Regions from separate parts of the Actinocorallia longicatena genome, predicted to be linked through region 1. Evidence: riboswitches for the same ligand, from Rfam matches in the RefSeq annotation. Region 1 holds a riboswitch; the other holds the start of a gene.

Evidence for each region. Region 1 has a riboswitch for glycine ahead of gcvT (glycine cleavage system aminomethyltransferase GcvT). Riboswitches for the same ligand answer to the same signal wherever they lie in the genome.
Region 2: it holds a riboswitch for glycine, as region 1 does, so the genes downstream of both, gcvP (aminomethyl-transferring glycine dehydrogenase) here and gcvT (glycine cleavage system aminomethyltransferase GcvT) in region 1, are expected to answer to the same signal.

What each region holds. Positions count from the first base shown of each region.
Region 1 covers NZ_BAAAUV010000052.1:2,293-10,849, forward strand. The annotation lists gene ABD785_RS40075 (roadblock/LC7 domain-containing protein) at 1-362, opposite strand, end outside; gene ABD785_RS40080 (sensor histidine kinase) at 390-1,997, opposite strand; glycine riboswitch at 2,173-2,271, shown strand; glycine riboswitch at 2,276-2,379, shown strand; gene gcvT (glycine cleavage system aminomethyltransferase GcvT) at 2,457-3,536, shown strand; gene gcvH (glycine cleavage system protein GcvH) at 3,533-3,919, shown strand; gene ABD785_RS40095 (serine hydroxymethyltransferase) at 3,916-5,175, shown strand; gene ABD785_RS40100 (L-serine ammonia-lyase) at 5,237-6,616, shown strand; gene ABD785_RS40105 (GNAT family N-acetyltransferase) at 6,640-7,869, shown strand; gene ABD785_RS40110 (hypothetical protein) at 7,866-8,366, opposite strand.
Region 2 covers NZ_BAAAUV010000001.1:42,727-51,283, reverse strand. The annotation lists gene ftsR (transcriptional regulator FtsR) at 1-510, shown strand, start outside; gene ABD785_RS00240 (bifunctional nuclease family protein) at 619-1,089, shown strand; gene ABD785_RS00235 (MerR family transcriptional regulator) at 1,346-1,951, shown strand; gene ABD785_RS00230 (lysylphosphatidylglycerol synthase transmembrane domain-containing protein) at 2,026-4,431, opposite strand; glycine riboswitch at 4,604-4,699, shown strand; gene gcvP (aminomethyl-transferring glycine dehydrogenase) at 4,869-7,727, shown strand; gene ABD785_RS00220 (tetratricopeptide repeat protein) at 7,830-8,557, shown strand, end outside.

The sequences.
Region 1 (8,557 bases):
CCGCCGACCTGCTCGACCAGGCCGTTCATGTTGTGAGCGACCACGCCGACGTCGGCGTCCTCCTCGGCGATCACGGCGAGGTGCGCCCCCTCGCCCGCCGGGACGATCAGCAGCAGCCCGCCGCGGAACTCGACCATGGCCTGGCCGGAGCCGATGGCGTCGCCGAACTCGGCCGAGGCGCTGAGCGACAGGCTCTGCACGCCCGCCGAGATCGCCGACAGATGGTCGGCCTGGTCGACGGTGAGCCCCGAGGTGAAGCTCATCTTGAGGCCGTCCTTCGACAGCACCAGGAGGTGGCGGATGCCAGGCGTCCGGTGGCGCAGGGCCTCCAGCAGCGACTCCAGCGTCTGTTCCGTGGTCATTTCGGTATTCATCGAAAGAGACGGTCCTTAGTCGTTTTCGGCGGGGGCGTCCTGCTGGACGGGGGAGTCCTTGCCCGCCTGCCGGAAGGCGGCGAACCGTGCGCCCGTGTCACGGGGCGCGGTGGGAACCGCGGTGAGCGGGTCCTCCTGGGCGTTCCGCTCCTCGGGAGCGGCGGTGGCGGGGTGCTCGGCGGCGGCGAGGGTCGCGCCGCGCGGCCGCACGGGCAGGCCCGTCGTGGTCTCGCCGGTCGGCTCGACGGCCTGCTGGCGGGCCGCCGGCGGGGCGGCCAGGGCGGGCTGCGGGAGCTGGGGCCGCGGCCGGGTGACGAGCTGGCGGGGGATCATCATGACGACGCCGGTGCCGCCGCGCGAGGACGGCCGGAAGCTGATGGCCAGGCCGTACTTGTCGGCGAGCTTGCCGACGACCGCCAGGCCCAGGCGGGTGCCGGCCAGGGTCTTCAGGTCGATGGGCTCGGTCACGAGCGTCTCGGCCCGCTGCCGCTCGCGCTTGCGCATGCCGAGGCCGCCGTCCTCGATGGTGACGATGACGCCCGCGTCCTCCTCCTCCACGTAGACGTGGACCTCGCTGCCGTGCGCGGAGAAGGTCGCGGCGTTGTCCATCAGCTCGGCGAGCGCGTGCATGACGCCCTCGGCCGCGTAGCCGACGACCGCCGACTCGGTGGTGGAGTGCAGCCGGATCCGCCGGTAGGCGTCGATGCGGCCCATGGCGCCGCGCAGGACGCTCTCCATGACGATCGGCTTGGTCCAGCGGCGTCCCGACCGGCCGCCGCTGAGCAGCGCGATGCTGTCGGCGAGGCGTCCCATCTGGGAGATGCGGTGGTCGAGGTCGAGCAGGTCGCCGAAGACCTTCTCGTCGCCGTAGCGGTGCTGGAGCTCGCGGAGCTCGGCCAGCAGGCTGGTCGACTGCGCCTGGACGCGGGCGGCGGCGTTCGCGCAGGCGGACATGGCGGCCGTGCCCCGCCGCTCGCCCTCGGCGATCTCGCCGGCGACGTTCAGGAGCAGCGTCTGGAGGGCCGGGTCGGTGAGGTCGGGCAGCCCGTCCAGCGCGGTCTCCAGCGAGGCGCGGTCCTCACGGACCCGCTGGACCAGCTCCGGAAGGGTCTTCTCGACCAGGACCTTGGCCTCCTGCGACTGGACGGTCGCGGCGGCGAGCCCGGCCGCGGTCCGCTGCTCGGCGGCCACCAGCTCCATCGCCGTGACCTGGACCACCCGCTGGAGGGCCAGATTGGTCGGCGGGACCGTCCCCATGAGGACGTTCTCGAAGGTGGCGCCGTCCCTGACCCTGCGGGTCAGCGCGGGCATGGTCTCCTCGGCGGTGAGGACCAGCTCCGAGGTCACCACGGCGAGATCGGCCCGCAGCGCGGCCAGCCCGCGCCGGGAGCTGACGGCCCTGGCCGCGAAGTAGGCGGCCATGGCGCTGGCGGCGCAGAAGGCCAGGGCGACGCCGCCGCCGCCCCACATGATCACCTTGCGGGTGTCGTGCGGAACGCTCATGGCGGCCCACAGCCAGACCCCGCCGACGGCCAGCACGGACACCAGCCAGGCGAGGAGCGCCTTCTCGACGGGGGGTCGGTCGGGCCGCTGGGAGCGGACCGCCGGGGAAGCGTGTGACATCTCTCGAGTCCTCATCGGGGGCTGAAGACGGATGTGTAGCCCTCATACCCTCCCGCATTCGGCCACCCCAAAGGTCGATTTCCGACCAACTCTTCGTTAGTTCCGTTACATCCCTGGTGCCGGGGGCACGGGTGGCGGGTCCCGCCGGTCGTTCTATAGAGTGAGGCGACGCCACTGATCCCACGCGGGAGAGTGCCCGGATCCCCAGGTCCGGGACGCCGAAGGAGCAATTCCTCCCCGGAACCTCTCAGGCACAAGGGACCGCGCGGAGGAGGCGGCCTCTGGAAAGAGGAGACCCCGTGACGGCGGGGCCTCCCGCCGAAGGTGAAAGCCCGCCCTTTCTTTACCGGCGGGTGAAGCTCTCAGGCACCCATGACAGAGGGGGAGGCCCAGCCTGCGCGTATGCGGTGGGACGATTGAGTCCGCACGGTATACGCCGCCGACCAAGGAGCCACGCCCGTGTCATCGAAGACCACGCCGCTGTACGAGCTGCACAAGGAGCTCGGCGGCAACCTCGTCGACTTCGCCGGGTACCTCATGCCCCTGCGCTACGGGTCGGAGACCGCCGAGCACCTCGCGGTCCGCTCCAGCGCCGGGCTCTTCGACATCTCCCACATGGGAGAGATCTTCGTGACCGGCCGCCAGGCCGCCGAGATCCTGGACTACTCCCTGGTGGGCCTGCCGTCGGCCCTGGTGCCCGGCAAGGCCCGTTACACCATGATCGTCGACACCCGGGGCGGCGTCCTGGACGACCTGATCGTCTACCGGCTCAGCGACCACGCCTTCATGGTCGTCGCCAACGCCGCCAACAAGGACGCCGTGGCGGGGGCCCTGAAGGCCCGCGCCGCGAAGTTCGACGGCACCGTCGACGACCAGTCCGACAACTACGCGCTGATCGCGATCCAGGGTCCGAAGGCCGAGGGGATCCTGCTGGGCCTGACCGACGCCCCGATCAAGGACCTCAAGTACTACGCCCTGCTCAGCGGCACCGTGGCGGGCGTCGCGGCGTTCATCGGCCGGACGGGTTACACCGGCGAGGACGGCTTCGAGCTGTTCGTGGCCAACGAGGACGCCGTCCCGCTGTGGAAGGCCCTCGCCGAGGCCGGCGGCGACGCCGTGGTGCCCTGCGGCCTCTCCGCCCGCGACACGCTCCGCCTCGAGGCGGGCATGCCGCTGTACGGGCACGAGCTGACCAGCGAGCTCACCCCCTACGACGCGGGCCTCGGCCGGGTGGTGAAGCTGGAGAAGGACTTCGTCGGGCGTGACGCCCTGGCCGCCGTCGCCGACGAGCCGCAGAAGAAGAAACTCGTGGGTCTGGTGGCGCGGGGCCGTAGGGTTCCCCGTGAGGGTTACCAGGTCATCGGTGCCGACGGTGAGATCATCGGCACCGTGACGAGCGGGGCGCCGTCCCCGACCCTGGGCAAGCCCATCGCCATGGCGTACGTGACGGCCGACGCGACCCCGGTCGCCGTCGACATCCGCGGAAAGCACGAGCCGGTCGACGCCGTCGACCTGCCCTTCTACAGGAGAGAAAAGTGAGCGTTCCGGAGCAGCTCCGCTACACCGAGGAGCACGAATGGGTGTCCGGCCTGGAAGGTGAGGATGGCATCGTGACCATCGGGATCACCGACTACGCCGCCGACGCCCTCGGCGACATCGTGTACGTCTCGCTGCCCGAGGAGGGTGCGACCGTCACCGCCGGGGACGCGTGCGGCGAGGCCGAGTCCACCAAGTCCGTCAGCGACCTGTACGCGCCGCTGTCCGGCGAGGTCACCGCGGTCAACCAGGCCGTCGTCGACGACCCGTCGATCATCAACTCCGACCCTTACGGCGAGGGCTGGCTGTTCCGGGTGCGCCTCGGCGACGACAACCCCGAGCTGCTCGACGCCGAGGCCTACTCCAAGATCATCGAGGAAGCATGACGACCCTTTTCGACTCGCTGGAGAGCCTCGACCCCGAGGTCCACGCCGCCGTGCGGGCCGAGCTGGCGCGCCAGCAGGACACCCTCGAGATGATCGCGTCGGAGAACTTCGCCCCGGTCGCGGTCCTTGAGGCCCAGGGCTCCGTGCTGACCAACAAGTACGCCGAGGGCTACCCCGGACGCCGCTACTACGGCGGCTGCGAGCACGTCGACGTCACCGAGCAGCTCGCGATCGACCGGGCCAAGAGCCTGTTCGGCGCCGAGAGCGCCAACGTCCAGCCGCACTCCGGCGCCCAGGCCAACACGGCCGTGTACTTCGCGCTCCTGGAGCACGGCGACACGATCCTCGGCCTCGACCTCGCCCACGGCGGCCACCTGACCCACGGGATGCGCCTGAACTACTCGGGCAAGACCCTGAACGTGGTCCCTTACCACGTCAGCCCCGCCGACGGCCGGGTCGACATGGAAGAGGTCGCGAAGCTGGCGCGCGAGCACCGGCCGAAGATGATCGTCGCGGGCTGGTCCGCCTACCCGCGGCAGCTCGACTTCGCGCGGTTCCGCGAGATCGCCGACGAGGTCGGCGCGCTGCTGTTCGTCGACATGGCGCACTTCGCCGGCCTGGTCGCGGCGGGGCTCCACCCCTCGCCCGTGCCCTATGCCGACATCGTCACGACCACGACGCACAAGACCCTCGGCGGTCCGCGCGGCGGCCTGATCCTGGCGAAGGAGGAATTCGGCAAGAAGATCAACTCTGCCGTCTTCCCCGGCCTCCAGGGCGGCCCGCTGGAGCACGTGATCGCCGCCAAGGCCGTCGCGCTCAAGGTCGCAGCCTCCGAGGAGTTCAAGGACCGCCAGAAGCGGACCCTGGAGGGCGCCCGGATCATCGCCGAGCGGCTGCTCGCCGAGGACTCCGCCAAGGCGGGCGTCAAGGTCCTGACCGGCGGTACCGACGTCCACCTGGTCCTGGTCGACCTGGTCGACTCGGAGCTCACCGGCCGCGACGCCGAGGACCGCCTCCACGAGGTCGGCATCACCGTCAACCGGAACGCGGTCCCCAACGACCCGCGCCCCCCGATGGTGACCTCCGGCCTGCGCATCGGCACCCCGGCCCTGGCCACCCGCGGCTTCGGTGCCGAGGACTTCGCAGAGGTCGCCGACATCCTGGCGCTCGCGCTCCAGCCGGAGTTCGACGCCGCCTCGCTGAAGGGCCGCGTGACCGCGCTGGCGCGCAAGCACCCGCTCTACCCGGGCCTGTAAGGGCTTTCCACGGCCCCGCACACCCTCCTGTGCGGGGCCTTCCTTCTTTTTTGGGGGATCAATGGCGATCTCTGTATTCGATCTTTTCAAGGTGGGCATCGGCCCCTCCAGCTCGCACACCGGCGGCCCGATGGCCGCCGCCCACCGCTTCGCCCGCGGCCTGCGCACCGACGGCCTCCTGGCCTCGGTCGCCCGGGTCGAGTGCGTGCTGTACGGCTCGCTCGGCCTGACGGGCAAGGGCCACGGCTCCGACAAGGCCGTCGTGCTGGGGCTCGAGGGCTCCAAGCCGGAGAACGTCGACGTCTCCGGGGTTCCCGGGCGGATGGCCGCGCTCAAGGACTCCGGCAAGCTCCGCCTGTTCGGCTCCGAGGGGCCTGTGATCCCGTTCGTGATCGGCGAGCATCTGGTCTTCGAACGGAAGATCAGCCTCCCCGGCCACCCCAACGGCATGCGCTTCACCGCCTTCGACGCCGCCGGCACCGAGCTCAGGACCAGGGTCTACTACTCGGTCGGCGGCGGCTTCGTCGTGGACGAGAACGCCACCGGCGCCGACCGGATCAAGGCCGACGCGACCGTCCTGCCCCATCCGTTCAACGACGGCGCCGAGCTGCTGGAGCTGACCCGCCTCACCGGCCTGAGCATCCCCCGGCTGATGCTGGAGAACGAGAAGGCCTTCGGCCGCACCGAGCAGGAGATCCGCGAGGGCCTCGACCACCTCTGGGCCGTCATGCGCGAGTGCGTCGCCCGGGGATGTGAGGAGGAGGGGCTGCTGCCCGGCGGGCTGAAGGTCCGGCGCCGCTCCCACGCGCTGCACCGCCAGCTCATGGTGGAGACCCCGACCGACCCGCTCCAGGCGATGGACTGGGTCACGCTGTACGCGCTGGCCGTCAACGAGGAGAACGCCGCCGGCGGGCGGATCGTCACGGCCCCGACCAACGGGGCGGCGGGGATCATCCCGGCCGTCATGCACTACGTGGACCGGTTCGTGAAGCCGCAGCACCCCCAGTGGGTCCACCGCTTCCTGCTGACGGCCGCCGCGATCGGCGTGCTGTTCAAGCAGAACGCCTCGATCTCCGGAGCCGAGGTCGGCTGCCAGGGAGAGGTCGGTTCGGCCTGCTCCATGGCCGCCGCCGGCCTGACCGAGGTCCTGGGCGGCACTCCCGGCCAGGTCGAGAACGCCGCCGAGATCGGCATCGAGCACAACCTCGGGCTGACCTGCGACCCGGTCGGCGGGCTCGTCCAGGTCCCCTGCATCGAGCGGAACGCGGTCGCCTCGATCAAGGCCATCAGCGCCGCCCGGCTGGCCATGCGGGGCGACGGCGAGCACTTCGTCTCCCTCGACCGGGCGATCAAGACCATGCGCGACACCGGCCGGGACATGCTGGACAAGTACAAGGAGACGTCCCGGGGCGGCCTGGCCGTGAACGTCATCGAATGCTGATCACGTAGTTTGGGGTGATGGGCATGGAGATCAGAAGCATCGCCGGTGACGAGCTCCAGGGATGGCTGAGGACGGTCGCGACCGGTTTCCACGCCTCACCCGACGTGGAGGCCGAAGAGGCCGACCTGCTGCGGCCGTACTACGACCTGGACAGGACCCTGGGGGCCTTCGACGACGGCCGCTGCGTGGCGACCTTCCGGAGCTTCACCCACGAGGTGACGGCCGTCGGCGGAGCCCCGGTCACCTCGGACGCGATCACGGCCGTGACCGTCCTGCCGACCCACCGCAGGCGCGGCCTCCTGACCCGGATGATGGACCTCGACCTGCGCGCCGCCAAGGACAGGGGTGACCCGATGGCCTCGCTGGTCGCCGCCGAGCACCTGATCTACAGCCGCTACGGATTCGGTCCGGCCACCTGGCTGACGGAGTTCAGGGTCGAGGTCGGCAGGGCCAGGACCGCGCCCGTCCTGGAGTTCGACGGCCGGGTGGACCTGGTCGACGGCGCCGAGGTCCGCAAGGTCGGCCCGGCCGTCCACGACCGGCTGCGCTCCCGGCTCGCCGGGGTCGTCTCCCGGGACGACCGATGGTGGCGGATGCACACCGGTGATCTCGTCCTCCCGTCGTCGAAGCCGTGGAAGGAGCCCTACCACGCGGTCTGCCGCTCGGCTGCGGGCGAGGTGGAGGGCCTGGTCAGCTACACCTCCGATGGCAAGTGGGACGGCTTCCAGCCCGACTGCACCGCCACCGTCCAGGAACTGATCGCCGCGACGCCGTCCGCCGAGCGGGCCCTGTGGCACTACCTGTGCTCCATCGACTGGATCACCAGGATCGAGACCGGAGGGCGTCCCTCGGACGACCTTCTCCCGCTGCTGCTGGGCGATCCGAGGGCGGCCCGCGTCGTGAGCCACGGCGACTCCGTCTGGCTGCGCCCCCTGGACGTCCCGCGGCTTCTGGAGGCCCGCTCCTACGCGACCTCGGCGAGCCTGGTCCTCGACCTGCACGACCGGGCGGGCCTCGCGGGCGGCCGTTTCCTCTTGGAGGCCACGCCCGACGGCGCGACCTGCACACCGACCACCCGCTCCGCCGACCTGGCGTTCGACGTCAGCGCCTTCGGCCCGCTCTACCTGGGCGACGAGTCGGCCGTCCGGCTGGCCGCCCTGGGCCGCCTCACCGAGGAGACCCCGGGCGCCGCGGCCCTCGCCGACCCGCTCTTCCGCGCCGCCCGCCGCCCCTGGTGCCCCGACATCTTCTAGGAGACGCGCCGAACCGAGAAGGAGCGGCAGGACGTCGAGTCGATCGTGCCGCTGAACACCGAGCCCGCGGGGTCGGTGACGGAGGCCTGGAGGCTGACCATCTCGTAGTTCGACGGGCGGCTGATCCAGTGGTCGCCGATGAGGTTGAGCGTGCCGTCGCGCAGGGTGCCGCGCATCGCGAACGAGCCCGACGGGACGCCGGGGTTGCTCGCCACGGGGAAGAAGGCGAACGTCGCGGTGAGGTCGCCGGTCGCGTTGACCGCGACGATGGTCAGCCGCAGGCCGGTGTCGCCCTGGGGGCAGGTGTAGGTGCCGCGCCAGGCGCCCGCGATCGTGCCCGTCTCCTCGGTGGCGCCGCCGCCGTCGACGGTCAGCGGGGAGGCCGAGGGCAGGGTGATCTGTCGCGGGGCGGGGTCGTCCGAGCGCAGGATGAGGAAACCGGCCGCGCCCAGGCCCACCACGAACAGCACGGCGAAGGCGATGATGACGACGACCATCCCGCCGCTGGAACGGCGGGGCGGGGGCGGGGGGAGCTGAGGGGGATATGGGGCTCCCCAGCCTTGGTTGGGTCCTTGGGGATGCATGGCACCCGAGAATAGGGATTTGCGGCGGTTCATGGGGTGCATTCGCCCGGTGAGGTCCTTGTAACGGGAACTTAACTCCCGGATCTCGCCAGATGCTTCAGCGC
Region 2 (8,557 bases), on a different contig from region 1:
GACGTGGAACGCCTGCGCTACATCCTGGCCGCCCAGCGGGACGAGTACCTCCCGCTGCGCGTGATCAAGGAGCAGCTGAACGGCAAGGGGCAGGTCCCGCAGCCCCGCACGCTGGTGGCCGCGGACTCCCAGCCGTCCCGTGAGGTCGCCCTCACCCGGCGGCAGCTCCTGGACGGGGCGGGCGTCGACGAGGCCCTCCTGGAGGAGCTGGAGGCCTACGGGCTGATCCGCCGGGTGGGCGGCCAGTACGACGGCGACGCGCTGAGCGTCGCCAGGACCGCCGCCGCGCTGGGGGAGTACGGCTTCGAGGCCCGTCACCTGCGGGTCATCAAGGCCGCGGCCGAGCGGGAACTCGACCTCATCGAGCAGATGATCGCCCCGCTGCTGCGCCGCCGCAGCCCGGGAGCGCACGAGGCGGCGGGCGAGACGGCCCGCGCGATCTCCGGCCTCGCGCTGGCCCTGCACACCGCGCTGATCTCCGCGGGCCTGCGCGACAGCCTGGACCGCTGACCCCTCCCGAATCACCCGTCTCACGATCGTTGGGGACCGTCACTCGATCGGTAAGGGCGCATCGGGTGTAGTTTGGCAGGGAGAGCCGAATCTGCGCTGGGAGCCGTTGTGAAACTGATGGAGGTCGTCGGCGTACGGGTCGAGATGCCCTCCAACCAGCCGATCGTCCTGCTGAAGGAGTCCGACGGAGATCGGTATCTGCCGATCTGGATCGGCGCCGTGGAGGCCACCGCGATCGCCTTCGCCCAGCAGGGCATGCTGCCCCAGCGCCCGCTCACGCATGATCTGTTCAAGGACGTCATCGAGGCGCTCGGTTCCCAGCTGCGCACGGTGAACATCACCGCGCTCCGCGAGGGGATCTTCTTCGCCGATCTGGTCTTCACGGGCGGGGTCGAGGTGAGCGCGCGGCCGTCGGACTCGATCGCGCTCGCTCTCCGCACCGGCGCGTCGATCTTCGCGAGCGAGGATGTTCTCGACGAGGCGGGCGTCTCGATCCCGGACGAGCAGGACGACGAGGTCGAGAAGTTCAGAGAATTTCTCGACAACGTGACGCCCGAGGACTTCGATCGCGGCGCCTGACCAGTGGCTTTGTGTCATTGATCTTGAAGACCCGGTTCGTTTTCCACCCCTGTCACAGCGGGTAGGGGTAAGGCGGGACACCGATGTTCGACCGTTTGCGCACGTGAAGCCGATTGATCCGGTGTGCGACGCGCCGAGGGCGAACGTTGACCCTGCCCTGACCGGCACCTACCGTGCTGGTGGAACGCCCGTGGGGTAATACCGCCAAACCCCCTTGACGGAAAACACCACGGGCTGACAGAAGTCGGAGGTCCGCGTGGCGGTGAGCAGCGGCGAGGACAAGGTGGATCGCGAGCGAGTGCTCGCCTCCCAGCGTGCCGGGGAACAGGGCCTGCTGTTCGACAGCGAGGTCGTGGTCCCCAGGGCCGACGTCGGCTACCGGGGTCCCACCGCGTGCGCCGCGGCCGGGATCACCTACCGCCAGCTCGACTACTGGGCCCGCACGGGCCTGGTCGAGCCGAGCGTCCGCAGCGCCCATGGTTCGGGCAGCCAGCGGCTGTACGGCTTCCGCGACATCCTCGTGCTCAAGGTGGTCAAGCGGCTCCTGGACGCGGGCGTGTCCCTCCAGCAGATCCGCACCGCCGTCAACCACCTGACCGACCGCGGGGTCGAGCACCTGTCCCAGATCACCCTCATGAGCGACGGGGTGAGCGTGTACGAGTGCACCTCGCCCGACGAGGTCGTGGATCTGCTCCAGGGCGGCCAGGGCGTCTTCGGGATCGCGCTCGGCCGGGTCTGGCAGGAGGTCGAGGGCTCACTCGCCGAGCTGCCCGGTGAGAGCGCCGCCGACGACCTCGGCACGGAGCGGCAGCAGGGGGGCGACGAGCTCTCGGCCCGGCGCAGGGCGCGCAAAGGAGCCTGAACCGATGTGACCGGCGCTCTGGACCCGCGGGTCCGGGGCGCTTTCGCATGCCCGGAGGATCCCGAGCCCCTGCGTCAGAGGGCTTCGCGCCGCTGGAGGTGGGTGAACGCCGCCCAGCCGGGCAGGACCGGCAGCCAGAAGGTCAGGAGCCGGAACAGCAGGACGGCCGAGGTCGCCTGCTCCGCGGGCAGCCCCGCGAGGGTGAGCCCGAGGGTCAGGGCGCCCTCCACGGCGCCGAGGCCGCCGGGGGTCGGCGCGGCCGAGCCCAGGGCGTTGCCGGTGAGGAAGACGACCGCGACGGCCGTCCAGCTGAGGCTGCCGCCGAAAGCGCGGATGGAGGCGTCCAGGCAGACCACGAACGCCACCGTGAGGAGCAGGGTGCCGCCGATCCCGGTGGCGACCTTCCTGGGGTCCTGGAGGACGTCCAGAAGGCGCGGGACGACCCCGGAGAACATGTCCTTGAGCCGGACGGCGACGAGCCGCCGGACCCGCCCGATCGTGGCGAGGGCCCCGGCGACCGCGGCGCCCGCCAGCAGAACGATCACGATCGTCTTGGACGGCGCGAACTCGGTCGTGGTGCTCTGCGAGCCGGTGAGGAAACCGAAGACGATCAGCAGTCCGATGTGGATGACCATGCCCGTCAGCTGGGAGGCGCCCACGCTGGCCACGGCCGATCCGGGGCGGACCCCGGCCCGCTGGAGGAACCGGGTGTTGATCGCCACGCCCGTGACGGCCGCGGGGGCGACCAGCTTCACGAACGAGGCGGCGAGCTGGGCGAGGATGGTCCGCCACCACGACAGCCGCTCGGGCACGAAGCCGATCAGCATCATCGCGGCCGCGACGTAGGTGACGCACGCGGCGATCAGGGCCACGATCGCCCAGCCCCACTTGGCGCTGGTGATGATCTGGGTGAGGTTGACGTTGCTGAGCTGGGAGAGCAGGAAGTAGGTGCCGATCGTCAGGCCGACGATGCTGACGATCGTGCGGGGCCTGAAGCGCTCCAGCCGTACCGCCTGGATCTCGACCTCGGGCGTGAACCTCAGGATCTCCTCGCGCAGGTTGCTGAGCAGGTCCTTCTGCTGCCTCAGCTCCGTGCGGGTGTCGCGGGACAGCGCCACCTTCTGCAGCAGCGGCAGGATCGCGCCCAGGGTCTGGCTGCCGATCACCTCGGCGGCCGTGCGGACGGCCCGCTCCTGGCCCACCCGCAGCGCCAGCGAGGTGAGGAGCTGGGCCTGGTCGAGGCGGAGCAGCAGGTCGCTGACGGCGATCTCGCCCCGCGCGAGCCCCACGACGTAGGGGACGCCGCCGTGGACCATGATCGAGGTGGTGTCGAGGCTGCGGTGGGCCATCCGCTGCCGGTGCAGCAGGTCGACCTCGCGCCAGATGTCCACCAGCAGGGTGTCGGTGATCGCCTCCGCGGGCATGTCCGCGAGGCGGACGCCGTCGACGTGCTCGTAGGCCAGCAGCGCGGCCTCGGTGCCGACCTCGGAGGTGGCGATCAGCCGGGGCGTCCTGACCTGTGCGGCGCCGGCCGCGTAGGCCATCAGCGACTCCTGCTCCAGTGATCTGCGCAGTGATCTGAGGGCCCGGCGCGGCTGGTTGGCCCGCAGCCGCAGGCCCCGCCAGATCCGGTAGAGCAGTCCTGAGGTCTGCTGGTCGCGATCGAGGACCGTCACGTCGAGCTTGCCGCCCTCCGCCTCGACCGTGTAGCGGCGGTGGTCGTCGGTGCCGTCGTCGATCCTGAGCGCGTGCGATGGCTTCAGCCCGAGGCGCTCGAGCGCGGCGACCACGGCGGTGCCCGGCGGGCGCGGGTTCGGGGTGCCGATCCCGTAGAGGGTCAGGTAGCCGACGATCCTGCCGATGAAGTAGGTGGCGACCAGCCCCAGCGCCGTCGTGTACCCGGCGGCGAGGGCCGCGAGGGAGGCGAGGGCGATCGTCCCCCACATGACGAGCTGCCAGCGCGGCCGCCCGGCCAGCCGGACGGCCGTCACGAAAGCGATCACCGGGGTGAGGTCGGCGTGCAGGGGAGTGGTGCCCGCGTTGTTCCAGCCGAGGGCGTTGGTGAGGGTGCCGGGCCCGGCCGCGCTCGCCCAGGCGTCCAGGGCGATGGTCAGGCCGAGGGCGATGATCGCGGCGAGCAGGCCGACGATCACGCGGAGGGCGTCGCGGCGGAAGGCGCGGTCCAGAGCGAAGATCACGGGAACCAGCAGGACCCAGAAGGTCGACAGCTGGCTGGCCAGGCTGAGCAGGAAGTGGACGTTCTGGGTGCCCTCGGAGATGTCGCCCTGGATGCCGCTGGTCGTCTGGGAGGCGATCGACGGCAGCAGCAGGACCATGACCAGCCCGGCGAGGCAGGCCAGGGCCCGGAAGAGGTTCGACTGGCTGCGGATGCGGCCGGGCCGCGGCGGCTCGTCGACCTCGACGCCCTTGGCGAGGGCGAGCAGCGGCTCCAGCTCGCTCTCCGCCTGCGTTCTGGTCATCGCCCACCGCCCTTCTTCATCGGAGCCCATCGTAGCGAGGTGGGACCCTTCGGTGATCATGGCGGGTACCGTGTCATTCCCTGCGCTACTCCTTACCCGCAAAAAGTAGATCTTTTGCCATCCCCCCGCTTTGCGATCTCCAGAACAGGGGCGGGTAGACTTGAACCGCTGTCGACCCCGTGCGGGAGAGACTTCGCACAAGCCGGTGCGGAGCGCCGAAGGAGCAACCTCCCCGGAACCTCTCAGGCAAAAGGACCGCACGGAAGAGGCACCTCTGGAAAGCGGGCGTGATGATCGCCCCACCGACGGTGAAAGCCCCGCCCCATGCCGCGTCAGGCAGGGCAGGGTGAAGCTCTCAGGTTCACATGACAGAGGGGGAGACGAGCGCCATTGGCGACCCGTTCGACCTCTGCATGCCAGCCCAGGAGGCCTCACCGATGACGCAGACCGACTTCTCCGACCGCCACATCGGCCCGTCCGCCGACGACCAGTCCCGGATGCTCGCCGAGATCGGGTTCGCCGATCTCGCGGCCCTCGTCGGCGCGTCCGTCCCGGCCGCGATCCGCTCGGACGCCGATCTCGACCTTCCCGCCGCGCTGAGCGAGCCCGCCGCCCTCCGGCGGCTGCGGGAGCTCGCCGCCGCGAACACCGTGAAGTCCTCGCTGATCGGGCTGGGCTACTACGGCACGATCACCCCGGGCGTGATCCTGCGGAACGTCCTGGAGAACCCGGGCTGGTACACCGCCTACACGCCCTACCAGCCGGAGATCTCCCAGGGCCGGCTCGAGGCCCTGCTGAACTTCCAGACCGTGGTCTCCGACCTCACCGGCGTCCCGACGGCCAACGCCTCGATGCTGGACGAGGGCACCGCCGCCGCCGAAGGCATGGCGCTGGCGCTGCGCGCGACCAAGCGCAAGGAGGCCGGCTCCTTCGTCATCGACGCCGACACCTTCCCGCAGACCGTCGAGGTCATCAAGGGCCGCGCCACCCCGCTCGGCATCGACGTGGTCGTCGCCGACCTGTCCGACGGGCTGCCCGAGGGCGACATCTTCGGCGTGCTGCTCCAGTACCCGGGGATGAGCGGCGAGGTCTGGGACCTCAAGCCCGTCATCGAGGCCGCCCACGCCCGCGGCGCCAAGGTCGTCGTGGCCGCGGACCTGCTGGCCCTGACCCTGCTCACCCCGCCCGGCGAGCTCGGCGCCGACATCGTCGTGGGCTCGGCCCAGCGCTTCGGCGTCCCGTTCGGCTTCGGCGGCCCGCACGCCGGTTACATGGCCGTCCGCGAGGAGCTCCAGCGGCAGCTCCCCGGCCGCCTGGTCGGCGTCTCGGTCGACAACGAAGGCCGTCGCGCCTACCGGCTGGCCCTGCAGACGCGCGAGCAGCACATCCGGCGCGAGAAGGCGACCTCCAACATCTGCACCGCGCAGGTGCTGCTGGCCGTCATGGCGTCGATGTACGCGGTCTACCACGGCCCCGACGGGCTGAAGGCGATCGCCGAGCGGGTCCACCGCCTCACCTCCGCCTTCGCCCGGTCGATCGGGGACCAGGAGGTGGAGGGCTTCGAGGTCCTCAACTCCGCCTACTTCGACACCCTGACGATCGCGCTGCCCGGCTCGGCCGAGGCCGTGGTGAAGCACGCCGCGGACGCCGGCTTCAACATCCGCCTGGTCGGCCCCCAGATCGTCGCGGTCTCCTTCGACGAGACCGTCACGCAGGACGACCTCCAGGTTCTGCTGGAGGCCTTCGAGCAGCGGGCCTTCCGCCGGGCCGTCGTGGTCTCCGAGCCGTCCGACGCCATCCCGGCCGGGCTGCGCCGCGAGAGCGCCTACCTGACCCACCCGGTCTTCCACGAGCACCGCTCGGAGACCTCGATGCTCCGCTACCTGCGCCGCCTGCAGGACAAGGACATCGCCCTCGACCGCTCCATGATCCCGCTCGGCTCCTGCACGATGAAGCTGAACTCGACCACCGAGATGGAGCCGATCACCTGGCCCGAGTTCGCGAACATCCACCCGTTCGCGCCGATCGAGCAGGCCGCCGGCTACGTCGAGCTGATCGGCGAGCTGGAGGGCTGGCTGGCCGAGATCACCGGCTACGCCAGGGTCTCGGTGCAGCCCAACGCCGGTTCGCAGGGCGAGCTGGCCGGGCTGCTGGCCGTGAAGGGCTACCACGACTCCCGCGGCGAGGGGCATCGCAACGTCTGCCTGATCCCGTCCTCGGCGCACGGCACCAACGCCGCCAGCGCGGTCATGGCCGGGATGAAGGTCGTGGTCGTCAAGTGCGACGACAACGGCAACGTCGACCTGACCGACCTCCACGCCAAGATCGACAAGCATGCCGCCGACCTCTCGGTGATCATGGTCACCTACCCGTCCACGCACGGCGTGTACGAGGAGACCATCGTCGACATCTGCGCCTCGGTGCACGCCGCGGGCGGCCAGGTCTACGTGGACGGCGCGAACCTCAACGCCCTGGTCGGCCTCGCCAGGCCCGGCCGGTTCGGCGCGGACGTCTCGCACCTGAACCTGCACAAGACCTTCTGCATCCCGCACGGCGGCGGCGGTCCCGGGGTGGGCCCGGTCGCGGTCGGCGAGCACCTCGCGCCGTTCCTGCCCAACCACCCGCTGCGCCCGGAGGCGGGCCCGGAGACGGGCGTCGGCCCGATCTCGGCGGCCCCGTGGGGCTCGGCGGGCATCCTGCCGATCCCGTGGGCCTACATCGCGATGATGGGCCCCGACGGCCTGACGCGGGCGACCGAGGTCGCGATCCTGTCGGCCAACTACCTGGCCCGCAGGCTGAGCCCGCACTTCCCGATCCTCTACACCGGCCGCAACGGCCTCGTCGCGCACGAGTGCATCGCGGACCTCCGGAAGATCACCAAGGACACCGGGGTCACCGCCGAGGACGTCGCCAAGCGGCTCATCGACTACGGCTTCCACGCCCCGACCCTGTCCTTCCCCGTCGCGGGCACCCTGATGATCGAGCCCACCGAGTCCGAGGACCTGGCCGAGCTCGACCGCTTCGCCGACGCGATGATCGCGATCAAGGCGGAGATCGACCGGGTCGCCTCGGGGGAGTGGGACCGCGACGACAACCCGCTGCACAACGCCCCGCACACCGCAGAGACGCTGCTGTCGGCAGACTGGAAGCACCCGTACTCGCGTGAGGAGGCCGCCTACCCGGTCGCCTCGCTGCGCGAGGGCAAGTACTGGCCGCCGGTCGGCCGCATCGACGGCGTGTACGGCGACCGCAACCTCGTCTGCTCGTGCCCGCCGCCCGAGGCCTTCGAAGACTGAACCGGCGAAATAGGGGAACTTCCGGCCGTGTCGTCCAGTGGACGGCACGGCCGCCCTTGTAGGGTCGGGGACAAAATTTCACCGGGTGGAAAGAGGGCCGGAATGACCCTGCTGCGGGCGCGGGAACACGCCGAGAACGGTGAGCACGCCGCCGCCGTCACTCTTTTCACCGAGGCGCTGGAGTCGCCCGACCGGGCGGAGGCCGCGCTCGGTCTCGCGCTGGTCCTGGAGGACCTGGGCGACATCGACGGCTCCCGGGTCGCCGACCAGATCGCCATCGACACCGAAGACCCCGACTACGCGCCCCGCGCGGCCTACCATCTGGCCCTCTCCTACGAGCGGGCCGGCGATCTGCAGGCCGCCGCGGGAGCCTGGCGCAACGTCGTGGAGCTCGGCAATCCCGACTACCTGCCCGCCGCCTGCCTGGCCCTGGCACAGCTCGCCGACGACCGCGGCGACACCGACGCCGCCCTGGCCTGGTGGGAGCAGGCGGTCGACTCCGGCGACGAGGAGTACGCCCCGGTCGCCGCCCACGACCTGTCGCAGCGGCTGCTCGAGCTCGGCCAGGCCGCGCGCGCCCAGACCGTCCTGGCCACATCCCTGCGGAGACTGCACCCCGACTCCTACGCCTACGCCCGGCTCGCGATCGTGATGGGACTGACCCATCTGGAGCAGGCCATCGGCGCCTTCTCCGCGGCCCTCGGCCCGGGCACGGCCCCCGACCTCGCGCCGCTGGCCACCGAGCTCCTGGCGAGGACCCTCCCGCTGCGCGGCCGCGACGAGGAGTCCGTCGAGGTGTGGCGGCGCGGCCTGGCCGACCCGGCGATCGC